DNA from 2 places in the Dehalobacter sp. DCM genome. Region 2 is predicted to be linked to the other one. Evidence: riboswitches for the same ligand, from Rfam matches in the RefSeq annotation. Region 2 holds a riboswitch; the other holds the start of a gene.
What was found. A riboswitch is a leader RNA that binds a small molecule or an ion and turns the genes downstream of it on or off. The one in region 2 is predicted to bind cyclic di-GMP.
Positions count from the first base shown of each region.

Region 1: it holds a riboswitch for cyclic di-GMP, as region 2 does, so the genes downstream of both, LPY66_RS04260 (prepilin peptidase) here and LPY66_RS19270 (hypothetical protein) in region 2, are expected to answer to the same signal.

Region 1 covers NZ_CP092282.1:874,295-886,851, forward strand. Annotated here, with positions in the region: gene LPY66_RS04255 (IS1634 family transposase) at 1-1,671, opposite strand, end outside; cyclic di-GMP riboswitch class I at 1,980-2,064, shown strand; gene LPY66_RS04260 (prepilin peptidase) at 2,170-2,841, shown strand; gene LPY66_RS04265 (Flp family type IVb pilin) at 2,912-3,073, shown strand; gene LPY66_RS04270 (TadE/TadG family type IV pilus assembly protein) at 3,224-3,670, shown strand; gene LPY66_RS04275 (TadE/TadG family type IV pilus assembly protein) at 3,674-4,714, shown strand; gene cpaB (Flp pilus assembly protein CpaB) at 4,734-5,438, shown strand; gene LPY66_RS04285 (AAA family ATPase) at 5,485-6,636, shown strand; gene LPY66_RS04290 (CpaF family protein) at 6,683-8,032, shown strand; gene LPY66_RS04295 (type II secretion system F family protein) at 8,051-9,016, shown strand; gene LPY66_RS04300 (type II secretion system F family protein) at 9,047-9,982, shown strand; gene LPY66_RS04305 (DUF192 domain-containing protein) at 10,036-10,386, shown strand; gene LPY66_RS04310 (hypothetical protein) at 10,416-11,474, shown strand; gene LPY66_RS04315 (hypothetical protein) at 11,651-11,791, opposite strand; gene LPY66_RS04320 (asparagine synthase) at 11,812-12,009, opposite strand; gene LPY66_RS04325 (nucleotide pyrophosphohydrolase) at 12,247-12,557, opposite strand, start outside.
Region 2 covers NZ_CP092282.1:4,111,491-4,124,047, reverse strand. Annotated here, with positions in the region: gene LPY66_RS19290 (ABC transporter permease) at 1-473, shown strand, start outside; gene LPY66_RS19285 (cell wall-binding repeat-containing protein) at 526-2,139, shown strand; gene LPY66_RS19280 (CAP domain-containing protein) at 2,617-3,456, shown strand; gene LPY66_RS19275 (cell wall-binding repeat-containing protein) at 3,665-5,212, shown strand; cyclic di-GMP riboswitch class I at 5,307-5,391, shown strand; gene LPY66_RS19270 (hypothetical protein) at 5,567-5,767, shown strand; gene LPY66_RS19265 (efflux RND transporter periplasmic adaptor subunit) at 6,030-7,238, shown strand; gene LPY66_RS19260 (efflux RND transporter permease subunit) at 7,235-10,414, shown strand; gene ytvI (sporulation integral membrane protein YtvI) at 10,415-11,479, opposite strand; gene LPY66_RS19250 (S41 family peptidase) at 11,718-12,557, shown strand, end outside.

The sequences.
Region 1 (12,557 bases), 1.3 Mb from region 2:
CGTGAGGAACTCTTTTGAAAAATCAACGCCCAAGACATCTTTCAATGCTAAAGATATCTCATCAACATGATCAAAGATGTATAGGTTTTTGTCTACTCGCGTACATTCTATTTTTCGTAAGCTATCAAGAATGTGCGTTGCCGAATACTTTCCATCAAATTGGTGCTGAAGAATCCGAATGATGGCCAGAGCCATAAAACAAATAAGGAAGTGCGATTCTATGCGGTCTTGCTTGGAAAGGTAAATCGGTCTGGTTTTTAGGTCGCTCTTCGTGATTTTAAAAGATTCTTCAATCCGCCAAAGCCCACGGTAGATTTCGATGATTTCCGTATCAGACTTATCCAGTTCACTGGTAACGATGGCATAGTACCCATCAAATTTTTCTTCTTCCCGAAGTTTTGCCTCATCAAATACCGGTCGTTTGTTTGCGGTAATGATCTCGCCGGTTTCTTTATCGTATTCAAGATTTTTAACGTATTTGGCAGCACCGTAGGAAGTGGCCCTATTGTACTTACCAGGGTCTCTTACAAGCTCCATCGCTTTAAGTAAAGCCGGTTCTCTTTCAGCTTTGGCACGTCGATCATAGTCTCTTGAATAAAAAATGATCTGCTTTTCATCAATGCGTTTTTTCACCGGTTTATTGTCGTTTCCGACGACACTGATCTCTCTGGGATAGATTCGTGATTTAATCTTGTAGTCATCGCCGATCCAAGTATAGCCGTCCTCATCAAAGACATAGTCTTTCAGTTCCTTATGAGCCCCTCGAACGGTCTGGCTGTACACATACCCGTCGCCGCGCATGACGTGGTAGTTAATGTTCTTTGCTGTGTTGTTTCCCTTATCGGCGACAATAATAACACGACCTATGTCATACTCTCTTTTCAGCTCAGCCAGCATGGGACGCACCGTTTCGCAGTCATTGGTGTTTCCCGGGAAAAGCTTGTAGGAGATTGGGATACCCATCGTATCCATAAATAAACCCATCTGAATGATTGGATCAGGGCGATGTTCTTTAGAGACACCTTTCTTCTTCATGTCGTCTTGTTCGTCGATCTCGAAATAGTAATTGGTTACATCGTAGTATACCAACTCTGTCGTTCTGCCGCAGAGAGCTTTAACCTTGTTATGGAGATGGACCTGTAAGTCATCTCGGTACTTGGCAATGATACTTAATGCTCCGTACACATTATCCAGCGAGAAATCCATATTTTCAAAGTACCGGTCTTTGTTCTCGAAGGCTTTTTTCTTTGAAGCCGGATCTCTAAGGCGTTCAAAGATCAATAACTTAACAACATTGTTCAGGATATATTCAATATTCAGATTCCGCGCCCTGTTAACAAAAAAAGTATGGAGTTCAAGATCGTGATATATCTTACTTAATGCAGCATAGCCGAAATACTTTCTGTTCATATTACCAATAGTTAGAGTAGCAGCCCTGTTAATCTTAATCTGATCGATGGATTTAGATAGCTTCTCCTCAGCATCCATTTTTTCAACGACTGAAGTGAAGTGTTCAATTGGATCGGGATATATTTTTTCAAGGACATCCACGTAACCAAACGATTCAATGGTTCGCGTTCGCGATTGTTTTCTTACAGGATCATAAAAGTTTGTGGCAGCTGACAAATAGGTTCTGCCTGTCTTAGAGTGAAATGCTTTTTTTAAATACATGAAAACACCTCGCGTTCACTTAGACTATATACTTAATTATATCACAATACGTTACATTACGCCATATAAATATGATTTAATTTGACTAAAAATATATTAAAAAAACCTTGCATTTGCAAGGCTATTGCTCACTTATTATTAAATTATTGCTTCTGAATTAGGGAGTAAAGATCTGTCAGGCTTGGGTTCAATAGATAACACGTTAAGTACGGAATTACGACAGGTCCTATAAAATTTTTCAAATAATTGCAAAATTTTTTAAAAAGAATATTTACAAAGCTGAAATAATGTATTATAATGACCTCACAAATCGATAATAGCAAACTTGTCGAAAGGCAAGGACGCAAAGCTACGGGCCTAAAACCTTCGGGTTATGGTCGCCGGGTTGCCGAAAGTGTAGGACATCAGTATATATGCCCTCTTTAGGTAACCCCCTAAAGAGGGCTTTTTGTATAGGCTGAAAAGGTATGTCGATTTGAACACGAAGAGGGTTATACAATGAATGCATTCATTATTCTGATTTCCGGTATACTCGCCGGCTTACTCATGGAGAAGATCACAGTTCTTCTCGTGAAGAGAAGAGTGAAGGAAATCGAAACCCCAAAATTTACGGGAACACCTCTCCGCAGCATGGTCTGGGCGCTGCTCAATGGATTAAGCTGGCTTGCTGTGTACCTTTTAGATGGCCTTAGCGCAAGAGCCATCGAATGTGCACTGGTCATCTCGGTGGTCATTATTATATCCGCCATAGACATTTCGATCAAGAAGATTCCCAATGAGTTGCTCTTGTCCCTTCTAATTATTCATACCGGCGTACTTATTGCTGAGGGACAAATCAACAGTATTCTTCCAGCGATATTTGGACTCGCAACCGGATTCTTCGTCTTTATGCTTCCTTTCCTTGTTGGCAAAAGCGCTGGCTTTGGTGATCTCAAATTCTCTGCAGTGGTCGGGTATATATTAGGTGTCCATGGCGTTCTGCTATCAGTTATTATCATGGTTGCCCTGCTTATCCTGTTTACGCTTTATCTAATCGCAACCCGTAAAGGGGGCTTGAAAACAAGATTGGCGCTGGGTCCTTTCATGGCAGCAGGCGCTCTGGCGGTTATGATCTATAATTTGGCATTAGGACAGAATCTCTTTAGCTTCATTACCCTATTTACGCTCTAATCGTACAGGTATAAATCCAAACCAATGATCTTAAATAATTATTTTGTTTTAATAAAGGAGGAGAACCCAAATGAAACAAATCGCGAAAAGATTCTTTAAAGAGGAAGACGGACAAGGTATGGTCGAGTATGGACTTATCATCGGACTGATTGCTATCGTTGTCGTTGTCGCGTTAGTTATCCTCGGACCGAAGATTGCCAACCTGTTTAATAATGTCAGCAACAAATTGTAATCCCTAAATTGGCTTAAATTGAATTTGATCTGTGGTGAAACACCTTGTTTTAGCTGCGCTCTGTTGATCTTATGAACTCGGGGTGCAGCTAAAGCACTATTTGGCTGTATTGCGGTTTTCGAAGGATTACGAAGGCTGTGATTGCAGCAAATGCTTGATCCGGAAGGAATGATCCCATTGCTGAAACAATTGTTAAAAAAAATAAAAGGGAATAAGGGGCAGGCTGTGGCAGAGTTTGCACTCATCCTTCCGATACTTCTGCTTATTCTGGGGGGGATTATTGACTTCGGCTGGATCATGATGAACCAGAACGCAGTCGATCACAGTGCCAGAGAAGGCGCGCGGTATGCGATTGTTCATGCCATAGAACCCAATGCAGTAACCAATATCCAGAACTATACGAAGGCATTGACGCCGTCTTTTATCTCCGGATCACTTGTGGTTACGGTAACCTTTTCCAATACGACTTATCCGAGGGAAGGCAATGTCACCGTATTGACTTCCAGCGACGTCAGCATATTGACACCGATTGTAGGAGTATTTGTCCAAGGCGATACAATTCATCTCGATTCTTCATGTACGATGAAGGTGGAATAATCATTGAGAAACATCACTATTACATATAAAACCAAACAATTTAAAATTCTGTTAAAACGATACCTATCCATAGCAGTGAAAAATGAAAAGGGTGTCGTGGCTGTTATCGTCGCTTTTGCCATGGTCGCCATTTTAGGAATGGCAGCCCTGTCGCTAGATATGGGTACAGCCTATTTAAGCATGGGGAAAATGCAGAAAGCGATTGATGCTGCGGCATATTCAGCCGGGAGACAGCTCCCGGTTCGAGTCGATGATTATTATGCTATTAATGCGATAAAAGAAAAAGCCGCGCAATATGCCAGCATCAATGGGTGTGATACATTATCTGCAAGCGATGTCACTTTGGGGGGTGCGGTTTTTGACTATTACACCAATATACAAATCCAAACCCAAGGCAGTGTGGATACGTCCTTTGCCCGTATTTTTGGCGTTGATTCTTTAGACTTCACCAAAAAGGCCATGGTCAAGATGTCCGCCATTGAGCAAACCACAGGTTTGACTCCCTTAGGCGTGGAAAAAGTAGAGTTCCAGCAAATTGTTCAGAAACAATTAACTGACGGTATACAAAAAGCCGTATTGAAGAACAGCGCCGGCGGAGGCATCGGACCGTTTTACAGCATTTTGGATTATGACGGAAAAGGCGGCCAGGGTGTGGACTATAGTCGGGATTTAGGACCATTGGGCTATACCGGGGTTGTAAAAGTTAACGATATATTATTTAAGGGGTTTGGGGCCAAAGTGGGTATCAGCAATGAAATTTATGAAGCGCATGCCTGCCCTCATTATCCAGCTTGTACACCGGAGAATTATGTATATGGCTGCCCGAGTATATTGAAAATACCGGTTTACACCGTTGTGGATAAAAAAACGATACGCGTGGATGGTTTTGCTGCTTTTCTCCTGCAACCGCGTACCGAGGAAGAAAAATCCTCTGATGCGATCGTTGGGATCTATGTAAAATCGCTCAGTACGGGCACAGCCAGCGGAGGCGATGTCACCGAGTCCGATTTTAACTGGCTGCAGACCTTAATGCTTGTAGAATAATGGAAAGGCGAGGATTGGTGTGAAAAAGCTTATTATCTTAGCACTATTACTGGCCGTCATAACCGGAATGGCGGGCTTCTTATTTCTTTCTAATTTGGAAAAGAAGGTGGAGAAGAATGCCTTGGGAGGGACAACACCGGTCGTCGTCGCCAAAGTCCAGATCCCGGAACGGACAAAGATCACACCCGAGATGGTCGAAGTAAAGAATATGCCCACGGAAGCCGTTAATCCGCTGGCGGTAAAGGACGGAAACAGTATTGTCGGGCGGGTCACGAAAGTAACGGTAGAATCCCAGGAGCAACTATTGACGTCGAAGCTGGTGGGTGAGGCAGATCGTGACGTAGAGCTTGCCTATGCTGTCAAAGAAGGATATCGGGCCCTCTCCATCCGAACGGATGATATTGACGGCGTATCCGGATTTCTTGTTAAAGGGGATCGCGTTGATCTTATCATGACTATTGATTTAAGAATACAGAGTAAGAACGAAACCGTCACAACGGCCACGATGGTCGCAGAAAATCTGGAGGTCTTAGAAATCGGACTCAAGCAATCCCCTGAAGATGGGTCTCAGCTATACACCGCGGTTACCTTAGCTGTTCCAGCTAAGGATGTTTTAAAGGTCAACTATGGTATAACCAAAGGAGACTACCAGCTGGTTCTGCGTTCAGCCGCGGATAAGACCATCGTTAATCCGCCGGATATAGTGTACTATTACAAAGAGTAATAAATGTTATCACGACTGAAATCCTTTCCTGGGAAGGAAGTAGCAGATGGAAAAAATTAAGGTTATGCTTATTGGGGTCGATGGCAGTAAACTATTTGAACTGAAAAATCTTCTGCGGCATGAGGATGTCGCCATCATGGGCTATACCAAGCTTGAGGATGGCGCCCTGGAGAAAGTATACAGCTTGAATCCCCATGTCGTTCTTGTCCAGTGCGGCAGTGAATATGACAGCTCCGTTAAGCTTGCCGAGCAGGTCTATGTTGAACTTCCCGGCTGCAGTGTCATCCTTCTGTGTGACAACACCGACAACAGTATCGTGGAGCGCGCGATGCTCGCCGGTGTACGCCGGGTACTGCCAATGCCGATCGATGGGGATACGCTCGTTGAAAACATCAAGACAGAATTCTCCATTGAAAAGCTTCGGCTGCAAAAAAGCAAGCATACAGCGGCGGTCAACCTACAATCCAAAGTCATTACTGTGTTTGGAGCTAAGGGTGGTATCGGGAAAACCACGATTGCAGTCAATCTCGCAGTCTCTTTAGCGCAGATGGGCAGTAAAGTTGCTGTCATCGATGCGGACTTGCAATTTGGCGATGTCAATGTGTATTTTGACATTGAAACAAAGAATACAATCGCCGAATTATCTCAGGGACAGGATACCGCCGATATTGATGCGATCAGGCGATTTACCGTTTTGCACCATTCAGGCGTCAACGTGTTATGTGCACCGAACAGTCCTGAATATGCTGAATACGTTTCACCGAAGAATATTGAAACAATCATTAATACCATGCGGCCGTATTATGATTTTGTTATTGTCGATACACCACCGCTATTAAATGATATTTCACTGGCCGCCATTGAAAATGCGAATTTGGTACTGCAGATCACGGGCATCGATATCTCAACGGTGCGCAATACAAAAACAAGCCTGAATATATTAGGATCGCTCCAACAGACCGATAAAATTGAAGTGATTGTTAATAAGTTTACCAATAGTATTATTACCGTAAAAAATATTCAGAAGATCATTGATATGCCCATTAAAGGACAAATACCTTTTGATTACAAAACAGCGTTGGAAAGCCAGAACAAAGGTGTCCCGGCAGTACTTGATGCTCCTCGGTCACCCATGGCTAAAGAACTGGTGAGGCTGGCCAGCGTTGTCGCTCAGAGCATAAATCCCAGCAACAGATAATACGTTGCAACAACATATTTATAACCGTATGGGCAGGTGAAACGGTATGGGACTTCTGGATAAAATTGAAAGGCAGAAGGGGACCCAACAAAAAGGCGACGAACATGAGGAAATAAAAAGAGCCGCTCGCAACCTGGATGCTTACTTAGATTTGAAGTTAAAGATCCACCAGGCAGCCATCGACGAAATCAATAAAAAGCAGATGAATGCACCCAGCCGTGAAATAGCCGAGGACATTCGCAAGATTATCGATGGTCTGATCAACATTGAAGCGGAAGACATAAATATTTCCCAGCGCAGTAAGCTCGGCGAAGAGATCCTTGACGATATCGTTGGTTACGGACCGTTGGAGGCCTTAGTCAAAGACAATACGATTACAGAAATCATGGTCAATGGACCCAAGCGAGTATATATTGAAAAAGACGGAAAAATCCAGCTTTCGGGTATTGTATTCCGGGATAATGACCATGTGATGAATATTATTGACCGAATCGTATCCTCCGTGGGCAGACACATCGATGAGTCCAGCCCCATGGTTGATGCCCGGCTTGATGACGGCTCCCGTGTCAATGCCATTATTCCGCCCTTATCGTTAATTGGTCCGGTGATTACGATACGTAAATTCTCCAAGACACCGATTCGGGTGGAACAGCTCTTGGATTTTGGTTCTTTATCAAAAAAAATGGTGGCCTTCCTGGATGCCTGTGTCAAAGGCAAACTGAATATTATCGTATCCGGAGGGACAGGAAGCGGTAAAACCACGTTATTGAATGTCTTATCCAGTTTTATTCCGGACACTGAGAGGATCGTTACGATTGAGGATGCTGCCGAGCTGCGGCTGCTGCAGGAACATGTGATCACGCTGGAAAGCCGGCCGGCTAACCTGGAAAACAAAGGGCAAATAACCATCCGTGACCTCGTTGTCAACGCCTTGCGTATGCGCCCGGACAGGATCATTGTCGGTGAGGTTCGTTCATCAGAAACATTGGACATGCTGCAAGCAATGAATACGGGTCACGACGGCTCTCTTACTACGATTCACGCCAATTCCCCAAGAGACTCTCTGTCCAGGATCGAAACCATGGTATTAATGTCGGGAATGGATCTGCCCCTCAGAGCAATTCGGGAACAAGTATCTTCGGCAATCGATATCATAGTCCAGCAGTCCCGGATGCGGGACGGGACACGTAAAATTATCAACATTACGGAAGTCAGCGGCATGGAAGGTGACACGATCATCATGCAGGATATCTTTAAATATGAAATGTCCGGTGAATTTGACAGTCATGGCAAGATCAGAGGAAAGTTTGTCAGTACCGGCGTCAGGCCGCTGTGTGTGGAAAAGATCAATAACAGTGGGATCATGATCAATCCAGACTGGTTTGTAACCGACTGATATCCGAGGTGAAAGACGATGGAAAAGGTCATTTTGACGATACTCATCATGATGGAACTGTTTCTGATCATCATGATCATTCTGCAAGTAGGTTATAAAGATAAACTGCTTATTAAAGCGCGTTTCAAACGAGTCATGTCCATCACCGGTCCAGACGAAAGACAAATTATTAAACAAGCCAAGCTGAAGCGAAAGAATAAATTAAAAGAGAAAGATAAAGAAGCGGGACGCTTGGGCAAGCTGCTGACGAACCTGGAAAATGAATTATCCTCTGCGGGCGTGTTAATGCGCTCTTCAGAATATTTAGCTATCTGGGCATTTGCCTCGATCGGGATTCCACTGATATTTTATCTCATCACACGCAATGCCATTGTGGTTATGGCTATTCTGGTTATCGGTTTTGCTCTGCCGCCATTGTTGTTGCATCGCAAAAAGCAAAAACGCGTCGATTTATTTGAAAAACAGCTGGTGGAAGCGATAGCAGTCATGTGTACAAGCCTTAAAACAGGACTAACCTTACAGCAATCAATGATGAGTATTGCCAATGAAATGCCTGAACCGATATCCAAAGAATTCGGACGGGTTCTCAGGGAGATCAGCCTGGGAAGCAATCTGGAAAAAGCACTGTTTAGCATGGCGGATCGGCTTAATAGCAAGAACTTTATGATCATCGTCTCTGCAATTTCGATTCAGCGGCAGATTGGGGGCAATTTGTCGGAAGTGCTTACGAATCTTTCAACCACCATCAAAGAAAGATTTCGGATCAAAAGTGAAATCAAAGTAATGACCGCGACCGGCAGGACTTCGGGCTTAATTGTCGGATTTCTGCCTATCGCCATGCTGCTGATGTTTATGTTGATCAATCCCTCCTTTGTGCATGCCTTTTTTGATTCCACAGCGGGCATTATTCTTATTTCGGTAGCAGCGCTTCTTGAGACAATCGGGTTTCTATTCATCCGGAAAATCGTCAACATTAAGTATTAGTGTTATCGAATATAGTCAGGAGAATAAAACATGCAGTTTTTTGTGATTAGCCTATCGGCATTGGTTTTTGTCCTTACCCTGATCCTATTCTACAAATGGGCCAGGATGTCCGATCACAAGTCCAGAAGAATCAAGGCCATTAAAGGGAAAGGCAAAGTTCAAATCGATGAGGAATTGGAAAAGCCTTTTGTCCAAAGGGTTATCCTGCCCTTTTTTACAGCACTGACGAAGTTAATTTCTAACCTGCTGCCGAAACGCAAGTCGAGCAAGAGGAATGAAAACAGCAGCAAGTATCAAAAAACGGAGAAGAATTTAAAACTGGCCGGTTTGACTTGGAATATCAATGATTACAACGCTCGTCGCATCATTTTGCTCGGTGGACTCTTTTTCATCTCGTTGATCGGTGTTTTATTCGCATCAGCTAAACCGGAGTATGCTTTTCTGATTATCGCGACGACCTTAATTATCGGCTATATGCTGCCAATACTGTATATTCGAATGCGGATTAATCGGCGTCAAGAAGAAATAACCAACCAGCTTCCTGACGTTATGGATCTTCTGGCTGTATCGGTTGAAGCCGGATTGGGGTTTGATGCTGCTTTAGCAAAGATCAACGAGAAAATGAACGGTTTGCTTATCGATGAATTCAATGTTGTCTTGAACGAAATAAAATACGGTAAGCCCAGACGATCTGCCTTAAAAGATTTAGCAGAACGGACACCGGTTGAGGAACTCAAGACATTTGTCAGTGCGATGATCCAGGCAGAGCATCTCGGAATCCCTATTAAAAATGTATTGAACACACAGGCGCAGCAGATACGTACTGCCCGCAGGCAAAAAGCGGAAGAAAAAGCTGCGAAGGCACCGATTAAAATGATGCTTCCCCTGGTGCTCTTTGTCTTACCGGTGCTCATTATTATCATTCTTGGTCCAACAGTTCTGATCCTGATGGAAAAATTTGGATAAACCCAGGTCAGTGTCGCAGCGTGAAATAGGTGAGTGAAGGAACGGTGTTACCAGTGAAGAGATGCAAGATCCAAATCGGTGAAACGCTCATAGCCGACAATATTACCGTTGCCGACAGTTTCGTCAGTCGACTGGTCGGACTATTGCGTCATAAGCAGCTGGCAGTTAACGAAGGTATGTTGATAATCCCGTGCAGCCAAGTTCATACGTTTGGCATGAAATTTAATATTGACGTGTTATTTTTAACCCAGAATAATCAAATCGTTGCCATAGAACAGAAAATGACACCGGGAAAAATGAGCAAAATAGTGAAGAATTCCCATCACGTTCTCGAGCTCCGGGCTGGAGCAACATCACAGTTTGGCTTACACATCGGCAATCAATTAGAAATTGTTTCGATATAACAGTACGGTATACGGAAGGAGAGTTAAACTTGAAACTAAGCGAATTACGTGAAGGTGCAGAGGCTACCCAAGAATTCGGTTTTTCCAAGGTTACATTTGGCGGGTATCATCGTGAGCAGGTGGAGGAACATATCAAATTACTGAATGACCGTCTGAATAAAGCAGAAGCTTCCTTTCAAAATGAACTCGAAGAATATCAGGCCATGACCTTAATGCTGACAAAAGAAAGAGATGAATACCTCAGGCAGTCCAACAGCGCAAATCGCATCAATCAGGAACTAAACCAAAAATTGGAGACCTTGTCTGAAGAACTCTTACACCATAAAGAGCAAATCAAAGAACTCCATGAAAAAAATGCCCAGCTTGAAGAAAACACGATCACAGAAAAAGATATTGAGACGTATGAAGCAACACTTCAACGCAATAATGAACTGGAAAAAGATTGTCGTAAGCTACAAGAAGAAAACAGTGAACTAAAGAAGGTTAACAATGCCAATAGCGAACTTGAAGAAACCAATAACGAATTACGTACACTGACTGAGAAACTTCAAGCCCAAGTTGACGAGCTGTTAGCTGATGAAGGCCAAGCCGAAGAAATTGAGGCTCTGAAAAGAATGAATCTCGAGCTTGACAATACAGTGGAAAAATTAAACTTACAAATTCAAATGCTCATTGAAAATCAGGTCAGCAAACAGGAATATGACAGCATGGTTTGTGAATTTGAAAATTTGCAAAAGGAATATGGGGAGTTAATCACAGAAAAGATCATGCTTGTGACAGATAAGAAAAATTTACAGGATGAAAATAGCCGAATCACTGAAGCTCAGGATAAATTAATCCAAGAAAAAAGCAAGCTGGTTGAGGAGAATATAAAATTGAAACTGAATACGCGGAAACTAATCTCTGTCTTTGATGCCAAAGCGTATGAATTTACTCAGTACAGGGATCAATTCACCCGTCAGATACGCAATGATGTGCTGAATGTATTAAAGATCCTCGATACGGAGCAGGCGAATTCGGCAAAAATGCTGGATAGCGGGATAGAGGGAATTGATGATTTTATGCTTGAGCTGAGTAAACCCGAATAACTAATCGGGAGACAAAGGGGACGGGGAGACAAAAGGGGAGACAAAGGGGACGTAGACAGTTGTCTCCTTCTTAGGGGACAACTGTCTACGTCCCCTTTGTCTCCCCTTTGTCTCAATAGAAAATAAAATAAGTGACACCGTCATAATTGACGATGTCACTTATCTCTCGATGCCGATTATTTCTTTTTAGAAAAGGCGAGAAGAATAACTTCTTCATTTAAATTGCGGTGTTTCGTATTAAGCTGGGATTCCGCTTGTTGGATCTGAGTTAATTGTTCCTGGTCGAGTTCGGCATATTCAATGTCCGAATGATGCATAATAGGATACTCCTTTCAACTTAAAATCGGTGTTGATAGAGATCAATTCCGCCCAAGACAATATGAGCGAGACCAAAACCGATTATACCCGCGCTTAACAATGGGAACATTTCCCGCTTGTTCATGCCGTTTTTCTTCATATCATTGACCCTCATCGCAACACCCGCAGCGGTGACGGCAGTACCTAAAGCGCTTGGTATCAAACCTTGACGTACCATATTTGATTCCTCCTCATCATTCTTTCACTATGTATTTTCTGCTAAAACAGCGATTTTTATTGAATAAAAATATTGGAAAAATGCGAACATTAAAACTTAAGCCGCAAAAAAATATTACCCCTGCGTCCAGGAGTAATAAAGCTGCGCTTAGTCTAAAAAAATATGTATCTGAGAATACTTTAGCACACTGAAATATTAGCGGTCAATAGGATAAATGCAGGATAAATCTCTACCTTGTCAATCCACTTGCTTTTTTGTCCAGCGATTGCTGTCCCGGAGGCGATATTTTTCCATCATTTCCTCAAAAGATTTTTCCAGGTCTATATCGAGGGAATTAGCCATACACATGATGATGAACAGGATATCAGCCATTTCTAAGGCGATATCACCTTCCTGCTCGGAAGGTTTTTTGGGCTTTTGTCCATAGCGATGATTGACTTCTCTGGCAAGCTCACCAACTTCTTCAATCAACCTGAGCATCATTGAGGAGGGTTGCCAATACCCTTCTTCAAATTGCGAAATCCAGTCATCGACAACTTTTTGCCAAT
Region 2 (12,557 bases):
CCCATAATTTGAGTGCAGACGATGAGGATGATTTCTCCGTAGCCAATCAGGAAGAAGTGCTGGAAACGATGGAATCGGTCACTAAAACCTTATCCATGCTCCTCGGCGGCATCGCGGCAATTTCTCTGGTGGTTGGCGGGATAGGAATCATGAACATCATGCTTGTTTCCGTTACGGAGCGCACCCGGGAAATAGGGATACGGAAAGCAATCGGAGCACAGGAATCGGATATCCTGATTCAATTTCTGATTGAAGCGGTAATCTTAAGCGTCATGGGCGGCATCATCGGAATCATCATGGGGTGGGGAGGTTCGCTGATCATTGCAAAGATTGCCAGTATGACCACCAAGGTCTCTCTTTCTTCCGTGATCATGGCGTTTACCTTCTCCGCCTTGATTGGGATCGTATTTGGTGTCTTTCCGGCGAAAAAGGCCGCCTCACTGAATCCGATCGAGGCTCTCAGATATGAATAAGCACGATGAGAAATGGTCCAATTGTAAACCGGAGAGGAGCAGGTAAATAAATATGAAACAATGGAAAACGCCTAATAAGAAACAAAGCATATTCGACTATGCGATTGTACGCAACGCAGTGGTACTGCTGATGGTCGTCACCATGGTCTTGGCAATCAACGGAAAAGCAAGTGCTGCCACGACAGGTCTGGGCTCAATGGTTTTTCAATCAACCGAGGACGTACTTGTCTTAGTTGGAGAAACGACCAACATCGAGCTCCTGTTATACGATCAAAGCGGTGCGGCATTTACCGGCAGTGTGTCCGCTTACACGGTGGATGCCTATAGCCGTGTCAAATATTATTCTGTTACCGGCAGCAACGGAAGTTATTCTGTTAACAATGTTGTGGTGGATACCCCCGGAACCTATTATCTCTATCTTCATGACAGCAGCAATAACACTGCCTCAGGCGGAATTACTGTTTATAAGCCATCACTGACGATCAGCGGTGAAGCAGCCAAATTTAAAAAATCCGTGATCAGCGGTTATTTATATAATACAAGCGGGATTGCCCTTTCCCGCAAAACAATTACGATTGACGCCAGTGATGCCGGTATTGACAGTACCCTGAGCTGTACCACATCCTATACAGGCTACTATTCGTTTTCCATCACACCGACGAAGGAAGGTACCATTCGCTTTCTCTATGCTGACTATGAGATAGGGACACTGGCGGTGGGGGCATCCTATACCCAGGATGCGCGGATCGGGGGATCGGCTGGCAGTAATCTGGAGCTCGCCATTAGCGTTGCCGAAGAGGGCTGGACGTCCGCCTCCACCGTTATCCTCACCCGGGATGACAGCATGGCTGATGCCCTGACGGCAGTTCCCTTGTCGAGACTCTATGACGCCCCGATTTTAATGAATCCGTCATCTCAGCTGGACAGCCGTATTTCGGCTGAAATATCCGCATTGGGAGCAACAAAAGTGCTTATTATCGGCGGATATGGCGCTATCTCACAGAGAATTGAAACAGCCCTGCAAGGCGCGGGCTATACGGTGGAGCGAATCAGCGGAGAAAACCGTTACGCCACCTCCGCCAAGATCGCGGCTTATTTCAGTAGTGCCGATACGGTCTATCTCGCCTATGGACAGGGTGAACCGGATGCTTTGGCCGCCAGTTCCTTTGCCGCCGCGAGCGGCTGCCCGATCTTATTGACAGACAAGGACAAGATTCCGGCGGTAACCCAAGCACAGCTATCCCGGCTTGATCCTGCCAAAGTTATCCTTCTGGGCGGGGAGAGTGTAATCGGAACCGCTGTGGGAACAACTCTCACCACGAGTTATGTGGTGGAGCGCCTGGGCGGATCTGACCGTTACGCCACCGAATGGGCCATTCTGAGGAACCTTTTTACGGATGAATCACACATCTACTTCTGCTCGGCACTAACTTCGAGCAAAGACATTACTTCCAGCAAACCACGGGGTGATGCTCTTCTGGCCGCGGCGCTTGCCGCCAAAAAAGGAGCGATCATCGTTGCTGTCCCGCAAAATTACCTGCCCACATCCCTGCAGTATTTCCTGACGTACAATCGTGGCTATATTGCCAGTGCCAGCATTGTTGGCAACAGCTCAGCTGTCAGCACCAGTCTGGAGAAGCAAATCAAGAATTTGATGACGTTATAAGGGGTTTCCGCTGTCAATAAGACAAAGGGCCGTTGCCAACTGAAAAATTCGTAGGCAATGGCCCTATTTTTATCGTACAACAAATATAGAATGGAAAGCGTAATGCAGGAATGTACAACGTAATGGGCAAAAATGGCATTTAAAATTAACTATATTCGTTGTATAATAGAATAGGTCTGTACAATTATGATAATTATTTTAAGTTCATTGCTTGAAGACTTTATTTCAAGTTTAATATTTGAATTCATTATTAAAGTTGTTATAAAAGGTCATTATCAGAAGTCATTTTGAAAATGATATTAATTCAAATACATAATTCTTGTTTGTTTATAAATTTAATAAGAAAAATTTTGCGAATATAAGTAAAATCCTTATCTATTTGATTAGATTTATTCTGGATTAAAGTTGAGATTAGATTTTTGGCATTAAATTATTTATTTCTCAAGATGGTATGTACGAAGGAGGATATAAGAAACGATGAAGAAATTAATTGGCACATTAACGATTACCATTGTCCTGTTTGCCTTCGTCTTTTTCACGTTTATTCCGTCTTCTGATGGGGTAGTTAAGCACATCGCGGGCTTATTCGGCTCAACCGATACCCAGACGGAGCAGGCGTCAGCCAATACACCTGAAAACGTTCCTTCGGCGCCGTCTCAAAGTCAGCCGTCTGCAGACTCTCAGGCACCGTCCCAAACTCAAAGTAAATCTTCTGATTCAATAACAAAGAAAACCACGGTGAAACCATCCAATCAGACGGCTTCGCAGCCCTCAGCAACAGCACCAGAATCGACACCCGCCAAACAGCCGACAACGACCCAACCCAAGACACCCACGGCGGATGTGACTTCGGGAAATGAGGAACCGCCAGCAACTTCAGGATCGACGACCCCAACCCCAGCAACACCACCACCGGCAAGTACGAAAGTCTCTCTCAGTTCGGCCCAACAGCGCATGTTGGCGCTGGTTAATGGGGAACGGGAAAAACTGGGCCTCGCGCCGTTGAAGATCAATGCCAAGCTGGTGGAACTGGCCTTACTTAAAGCCAACGATATGGTGAGTAATAATTACTTTTCCCATACGTCACCGACCTATGGGACGCCCTTTGATATGCTCAAAAAGTATGGTGTTACGTATCGCTCTGCCGGAGAGAATCTGGCCGGAAACAGTTCGGTGGACAGCGCCCATACCGCGTTTATGCATTCCGAAGGACACCGCGCCAATATCCTGAACACAACCTATGATGAGATCGGGATCGGCATCGTGTCCAGTCCGAAGTACGGGTATATCTACGTGGAGATATTTATCGGGGTATAGGGATACATATCGCCGGCGCTATAAGGCATGGCGTAAGCCTAGTTTACTAGTACAACGTATTTGAAATAACTACACAAAAGATTATCTCCAACATTTACTTCAAATTAGGTCTGCGTGCCACAGTTCCGGCGACAAGCGGAGCATGGATTGCATTTTTATTTAAAAAAAAAGTAATCAGAACGGCAGAATGAAAGAGGAAGAGATAGCGATGAAGAAATGGATGGTTCGTTTATCAGCCGGCATCACCATTTTTTGTTTGTTGTTGCTGGGGGGATTACCTGCTGATGCTTGGGGAGAAATCACACCGAATCCGGTCAGCGTCCCCGGGGATGCAGAGAATACATATCGTTTGGCCGGAACGGACCGCTATGCAACCGCTGCGGAAATAGCGCTGCATGGCTGGAAGGTATCGGATTATGCGGTACTGGCCAGCGGAGATAACTTTCCGGATGCGCTCTGCGGTTCACCCTTGGCCGGCAAATATGACGCGCCGATCCTGCTGACCTCCAAGGATAAGCTGAATGACAGCACCCGCGCTGTTTTTGCTGCCCTCGGTGTGAAGGAAGTATTTATCGTCGGGGGGCCGGATGTTATCTCCACTGCCGTGGAACAGACCATCGAAGACAGTGGGATCACCGTGACGCGAATTGCGGGCAGCAACCGTTTTGAAACCTCTCTGTTTGTAGCGATGCAGCTGGGGACTTTCGACAAGGCTGTGGTGGCCACCGGAAGTAATTTTCCGGACGCGTTGTCCATTGCTCCTATAGCCGCATTGAAGGGTTATCCGATTCTGCTGACAGGCAAAGATAGCATTGATCCCAATATCCTGGCTTATCTGAAAGACAAGGCGGCTTCTGTGATGGTTGTCGGAGGGACAGGCGTGATCAGCGACACAGTTCTTGACACGCTGCCTGCACCAACGCGCCTGGATGGGGATAATCGCTACGATACCAACTTAGCTGTCATTCAGCATTATGCCGACAGTCTGAATTTTACTCACTGTTATACCGCGACCGGGGAGAATTACCCGGATGCGCTCAGCGGCTCTGCTTTAGCGGCAATGACGTCGGCACCGGTCTTTTTGACCGGTAATCCGGCTCCAGCCCCGCTTTTGACTTTCATTCAGGACCGGGAAGTGACATCGATCACGGCTTTTGGCGGTATCGAGGTCATACCGTCCGATGTATTAAACAGCTTGTCGGCCCAAAGCTATGCTTTGACTAAGCCGGCGAATCCAATGGCGGTTGCCATCAATTCCAAAGATATCAATCTGAGCTGGGCCCCCGTCCCCGATGCCGAATCCTATGCGATTTACCGGGCGGTTTCCGAGACAGGAACCTATGCCCGAATCAAGGTGGTTCTTACCACGAGTTATCTTGATACCGGACTTTTTGCGGAAAAAACCTATTATTACAAGATTCAGGCATCAGGTAGTGCCGGAATGAGTGACTTGTCGGATAGTGTTTTTGCCCAAACGGCATCGGTGGGGATCCCGTCAAATTTAACCGCGTCGGCCTTGAGCAGCAATGAGATCAAGCTGACATGGAATACGGTCAGGGACGCGGATTCCTACTCGATATACCGTGCCGATCAGGCTGACGGACCGTATAGCGTGATTGCGGCATCGGTCGGTTTGGAATATACGAATACGGGTCTGGAAGCAGGAAAGACGTACTTCTATAAGATCCGAGCCTATAATGGCAGCAGCTTCAGCGCCTATTCAGAACCGACGAGCGCCGATACTCTGTCATTGTGACCAAAGTCCTATTTCTCCTAAAATAGCTGAAAAATGGTTTAAGTCATATCAATGGTTGATTATTGTCCATAGCTGTATTATAATAATGGCATCACAACGAAAAAGGCAAATTCGTCGAAAGGCGGAGACGCAAAGCCACGGGTCTAAGATCGAAAGATTATGACAGCCGGGTTGCCGAACTGGGTAGTTATCATGATTAATTTTGTGATGATCAAATACCTGTTTCTGTAATCGGGAAACAGGTATTTTTTATTGGTCGCTGTCCCTGCATGGGACAGAGCGGCTACCCTGACGGCTCACTGCCGCAAGCCTGATTGGCTGAAGCGGCGATTATGCGAAAGGGGAGAGAAAGAAATGCAAGCCAAAATGATTCTCGTTCCGATCCTATGTGTCCTGTTAATGTTGTTTGTGGCGCCGGGTTCTATTTTTGCAGAGACCATTTCCGGGGATCCCGCGGTGACGCAATCCGAGACAACCGAGCCCACAGGGGATACTTCGGTTCTTGTTCCTAATAAAGATACAACCGCAGAAGAGGCCGGCGCCAGACACCCCTAAACACGGAGCGGGTAACGGCAAGGGCAACAATAAGTAATATATTAAAATACGGAATCATTGACACACCAGCTTCTAAGCTCCTATAACATGGGCAGCCGGCTTACCACAGGTAAGCCGGCTGCTTGTCATTTCTTGCCGGTTTGATTTAAAATGTTAATGATTGACCCGATGAAAAAATAAAGGTAACATAGGTAATAAAGTGCCTATAGTAGAGATAAATTTTTTATGTCGGCAGAAATATGCAGGCAATCGGGGGAGAAAAATGGTTCTGAAAGTGGCGTTTAAAGACAAATTGAAATCCAGGAAATTTATTCTGACAATCATTGCGGTTATCATCGTGTTGTTTGTTGGTCTCAGGATTTACGGATCGGTAAAAAGCGCGGCGGAGAAACAGGCCGCTGAGGCAAACCGACAAAGCTATGTTCCGGTAGAAACAATGACCTTGGAAAAACATAATATTTCGGCTTCCATCACTCTCAGCGGAAAGATCGAGGCGGATAAGGAAGCCGCTGTGGTCGTCACAACACCGGCGAAAGTCACTGCCATTTATGTCAAGGCCGGGGATACCGTCAAGAAAGGACAGGTCCTGTTCAGCCTGGATAAAACCGATTTGATGACAAGCTATAACCAGGCGGCGGCGGTCTACCAGATCGCCAAAGCCGGATATGAAACCAATTTAAAGAACTATGAAACAGCCAAGAAAAATTATGAGCATATGCAAGCGTTGTTTGAACTGGGCGCAGTGAGTCAAGCCGAGCTGGACCAGGCTGCACTAATGGCATCCGACGCTACACTGCAGACGTATAAGGGACAGTTTGCCCAAGCTACGGCGTCCTACGAATCGGCGCAGAAAGCGCTGGCGGATATGGATGTTAAAGCACCCATGGACGGAATTCTCAGTGCGCTTGATGTGAAAATCGGGGCAACCGTCACCAGTGCCATGCCCCCGGCAAAGATAGTGGATTATGCACGGGCTATTGTTACCGTCAGCATAACGCAAAATGAGATCAATCAGGTCACCCGGGGCCAGAAGGTCGCGATCGATGTTCCATCCGCTTCACTGAAAGTGACTGGTATCATCGACAGCTTGAGCCCTGCCGCCAATGCCCAGGGGAAATACACATTGAAGACCTATATCGATAATGCGTCGGGTGTGATTAAACCGGGGATGTTCGCCAATGTGTCGTTAAGTATTGCCAGTAAAGATAATGTCTTGGCCGTACCCACCGATGCCGTCATTTTCCACGGCGGCAAAAATGTTGTCTATATCGTCAACGGACAAACCGCAGCGGAGAAAGCAGTGACAACCGGACTGGAGAGCGGCACCGAAACGGAGATCATCAGCGGCTTATCCGAGGGAGACGTTATTATTGTCACCGGGCAAAGCTTTGTCCAGGATGGCTCGGAAATTAAGGTTGTCACCATGGACGGGAAGGATGTTACCTCAACAGAGGAGGGCTCCCAAAAGTGAAATTATCTGAAACATCGGTAAAACGTCCCGTTACCGTTCTGATGCTTGTTTTTATCGTGATTATCCTTGGCTTTGTTTCGTTTACACGCATCCCGCTGGATCTGCTGCCAGAAATGGAATTACCGTATGCCATTGTCAGTACCTCCTATAATGGGGCCGGACCGCAGGAAATTGAGAACATTGTTACCAAGCCCATCGAGCAGGCCGTATCGACGACACAGAATCTGAAGAACATGAGCTCGATTTCCTCGGAGGGAAGCTCCCTGGTTATCCTGGAGTTCAATTACGGTGTCGATATGGACCAGGTCGCCTTGGATATCCGTGAAAAAACCGATTTGATTAAAGATTACTTCCCGGATGGGGTCAGCAACCCCATGGTCCTGAAACTCAATATGAATTCCACACCGGTACTTACGCTTTCGCTTTCGTCAGCCACCATGTCCATGTCCGAACTGCAGACCTTAGCTGAGGATACGGTTCAGCCCAGGCTGGAAAGAGCAGAAGGGGTTGCGTCTGTTTCCGTGAGCGGCGGGGCAAAGGATATTATTGAGATTCGTACCAATCATGAAAAACTGTCGGGTTATGGCATCAGTTTATCCTACCTTCAGGGAATCCTGGCTGCGGAAAATATCAATCTGCCGGGAGGAACGGTTAAGAAGGGCAGTCAGCAACTGACCATAAAAACAAGCGGGGAATTTAAGTCTGTGGCGGAAATTGAACAGCTGCTAATCCCGTTGCCCACCGGTTCAACCATACAGCTCCGGGATATTGCCGATATTGAACTGAAACAGGATCAACAAACAACGATAGCCAAAGCCAACGGCAATCCGGGCATCAATATTTCCATCCAGAAACGTTCGGATGCCAATACGGTACAGGTATCTGAAGCGGCTCAGGCCGAAATCGCTGGGATTCAGGACGAACTGAAAGGGGTCACCATCACCGTTGTTCAGGATAATGCCGCGTATATCAAGGCTTCGCTGTATTCGGTGGCTGAGCATGGCGTCGTCGGGGCATTGCTGGCGGTCCTTGTCCTGTATATCTTTTTGCGGAATGTGCGTTCGACACTCATTATTGCATCGTCCATCCCGATTTCGATTATCGCCACGTTCTGTCTGCTCTATTTCTCCAATATTACCTTGAACTTGATGACCCTAGGTGGACTGATGCTCGGTATCGGGCGTCTGGTGGATGATTCTGTCGTTGTTCTCGAAAATATATACCGGTTCAGGCAGAATGGCTATTCCCGCGTCGATGCCGCAGTGAAGGGATCTTCCGAAGTCATTGTCGCGGTTATGGCGTCGACGCTGACCACCGTCGCGGTATTTTTGCCCATCGTTTTTGTCCAAGGGTTGGTCTCGACGATATTCAGGCAGTTTGCCATGACCATCGCTTTTTCGTTGGGGGCTTCCCTGATCGTGTCCATGACTGTGGTTCCGATGCTGGCTTCCAAGCTGTTAAAAGTGGACAGGAAGAAGGGCCCGCAGGGCAATAGTTTAATGTATGAAGAAACCCGAGATACATCGGAAAGCACATTATCTGAAAAAATGCCTTCGGATGAAAGGATAAACAAAGGTTTATTCCGGACACCGGCTTTCCTGAATAAAGCACATGATCAATTTGATGCGGGGTATGAGGCCTTGCTGCGTTCTTACAAGCGGCTGCTGGAATGGTCTTTGACGCATCGTAAACGGGTTCTGGTCATTACCAGTTTGATTTTCGTGGTATCGCTGGCCTCTGTGGCGGCTGTCGGGGCGGAGTTTTTTCCGACCACGGATGAGGGGATGGTTTCGGTTAGTGTGAAACTGCCGGATGGGGCGAAAGTTCAGGATACCGTCGCGATCATGACCCAGATCGAAGACAAAATTGCGGATATCCCCGAAATTGATACGATCTTTATGGATGCGGGGTCCGGCGGCCAGATGAGCTTCTCCGGCGGGAACGGCAATGTCGGCTCCTTTACCGTCAAACTGCTGCCCCTTGCCGAGAGGAAGCGCGGCGTAACCGAGATATCTGACGAGATAAGGAATCGGCTCGTCGATGTGCCGGGAGCCAAGATCAGTGTCACCGCGGCTCAGTCCATGATGAGCGCCGGTGACCCGATCAGCATTACCATCAAAGGAGATGACCTGGACGAACTGAAACGAATCAGCGATGATTTTTTAACGGCAATCAAAAAAATTCCCGGTACGCGGGAAGTGAAATCCAGTTATGAAGACGGCATCCCCGAAGTGGCAATTCAAGTGGACCGGCAGGCAGCCAGCCAATATGGGCTGAATGCGGGAACGATTGCTGCCGCTGTAAAATCCACCATTTCAGGTGTTACCGCGACACAGTATAAATATCAGGGGACGCAGATCGATGTCAAAATCAAAGGGGATGAAACCTTCAGCCGGAATTTACAGGCCCTTGAGCAGATTCCCATCAGCACCAATCTGGGATATACGGTCACGTTGGGAGAGGTCGCTGATATTACGGTGACCCGCGGCCCCGTACGTATCAACAGAGATAACCAGGTGCGCACACTGACGATTTCCGGGCAGATCAGCGGCAGGGATGTGGGAAGCGTATCCCAGGATATCCAAAACGCCTTGCGAGATTATCATCTGCCCAATAATTATTCCTTCGAGTTAGGCGGGCAGCAAAAAGAAATGACCGACGCCTTCAGCAACCTCTTCTTGGCACTGGGATTAGCGGTGGTATTGGTCTATATGGTCATGGCCTCCCAGTTTGAGTCCCTCATTTATCCGTTTGTGATTATGTTCTCCATGCCGTTAGGTTTCGCCGGGGCCTTCTTGGGTCTTTTCATTACCGGCAAGCCCCTAAGCGTCATGTCGATTATCGGTATCATCATGCTCTCGGGGATCGTCGTCTCCAATGCCATCGTTCTAGTGGACTATGTCAATACCCGGCGCAAGATTTACCATGAAGATGTCCATACGGCGATTATTAAAGCGGGACCGATCCGGTTAAGACCGATTGTCATGACGACCTTAACCACGGTTTTGGCCATGCTGCCGCTTTCCTTAGGTATCGGTGAAGGTTCCGAATTTCAGACACCGATGGCCATTGTTGTTGTCTTTGGACTGATATTTTCCACACTGGTGACCCTCGTTCTGATCCCGGTGATGTACTCCCTGGCGGATGACCTGGCGAATAAAATCAAGGGCAAATAGCTATATCTTAAAGTTCATCTTGATCACGCCGACTTTAACCAGCGCTTTGTAAAAGATACACGCTAGCGGGAAAAGGAATACACCCAAAAGTCCCATGACCTTGAAACCAATCCATATACTGATCAAGGTAGCCAGTGCGCCCAGACCGATACGTTCACCAAGGATCTTCGGTTCGATTGATCGCCGAACCACAATGATGATAATGTAAAGCACGATCAGGCCGGCTGCCAGGAAGTAATTATCCATAAATAATGCGATTAGTGCCCAGGGAACCAAAACAGACCCGGTTCCGAGGATCGGAAGGATATCGACGATGATGATGATAAAGGCCATGATGGCAGCATATTTTACCCCGAGGATCAGCATACCAAAGAAGCTGATAAAGTAAGTAATAAAGCTTAAGATAATTTGTGCTTTGAGAAAACCGAAAGTTGCGTTACGCAAGTCACCTAATATATAGACAACTTTAAGCTTGGATGAGTCCTTAAAGAAAGAATAGAAAAAGCGGTGGATATTGCCTAATTGAGAACAGAAGAGTGCAACGGACACGAAGTAGATGATAGACAAAAAGAACATATTGGGAATCGCCGTCGAGATACTGATCGTCCATGACCCTATCAGCGAAACAAAATTGATCTGAGAAAGGTCATTGACCCAATTCATGACCATTTCGTAGAGCTGCGGAGGCAGTTGCCCGACATAGATCTGAATCTGATCGACGACATTCAAGACCCATACCTGGATACCGGGGCCGTTGGACTGTATCGTATCAAGAACACTTAAGAACTGCCCGTACAATTTATAGACGATTAAAAAACTCAAGAGGGCAACGACAATCATAAAGCCGATATAGGTAATGGTGATCGCTGCTGTTTTCCGTTTGCGTCGCAGTATTTTGTCCAGCCAATTAATAACCGGCTCAAGCAGAAGGGCGGTAAAATAGGCCAGAATAAACGGAACAAAGTGCGGAAATATCTTATAAAGGCCATAGGGGATGAAGATTGTTGCTGCAATGATGACGAGAGCAAGAAATACTTTTTTGGAATAATCAAGCATATTAGCCATTATTTAACCTTCCATATGAAAAAAATAACCAATGTGTCAATTCAACCGCCTGATGACGGGTTATGTCCGACACACCCTGTGGTTCGAAAAAATGGGCTTCTAAAACGACCTACTAGAATATATTATCGGAAAAGCTTTGATTATGCAAACATCTTAGAAAGGGTTATCATTGATTTTGTCGAATTAAATCTTGAATAAATCAACAAGTAGACTAAGCACTTACACCAGGAGGAAAAGGATGAATACGAAAAAGCACCTTCGTTACGTTTTGGCGTTGTTAATCGCAGTTTGTCTGACGCTGGGAGCACCGCTTGCCGTGCTGGGCGCAGAAAACGATATGATTGACGAGGTCCGGGACCTGCTTAAATATAAGTATGTCGACGTCGTTTCCGATGACGTCCTGAGTGCCCCGACGGTGGAAGAAATCCTGAAACGCTTGGGGGAAAGGAACACCGAATATATGACGGCATCCGAATATGATCAATTCATGGATACCCTTAATATGAGTTTCTCGGGTGTCGGTGTGGAGATGGAGCGGGTAACTAAGGGAGTCAAAGTCACCCGGGTCTTGAAAGACTACGGCGCGGATAAGGCCGGGGTCCGGCCGGGAGATATTTTTATCGAAGCCGGCGGTTATGCTTTAGCCGGCAAGACATTGGAATATTGTGCCGGAAAGCTCCGAGGTGCTGCAGGAACTACGGTCAAAGTCAACGTGCTCAGAGGGACCCAAACACTCAGCTTTACCCTCATGCGTATGACGATTGAAATGCCGTTGGTGGAAGGTTCACTTTTGGAGAACCACATCGGCTATATCGCCATCTATTCTTTTGGTGAGGACACTGTTTCTCAATTTAATCAAACGGCCCGCACCATGATGGGAAAAGGAGCGGATTGCTGGATCATCGATCTTCGGAATAACGGCGGCGGTTATACCCAGTCCGCTATCGAACTTCTTGGTTATTTTATCGGCGATAAGACGGCGGTTGTTACGGGAAGCCGCGGTTTGGGCGTTGTGACCAACGCCGAAAAACAAGATTATCTTCTGGAGGGGCCCATCGTGTTCCTGACAAACAAATAT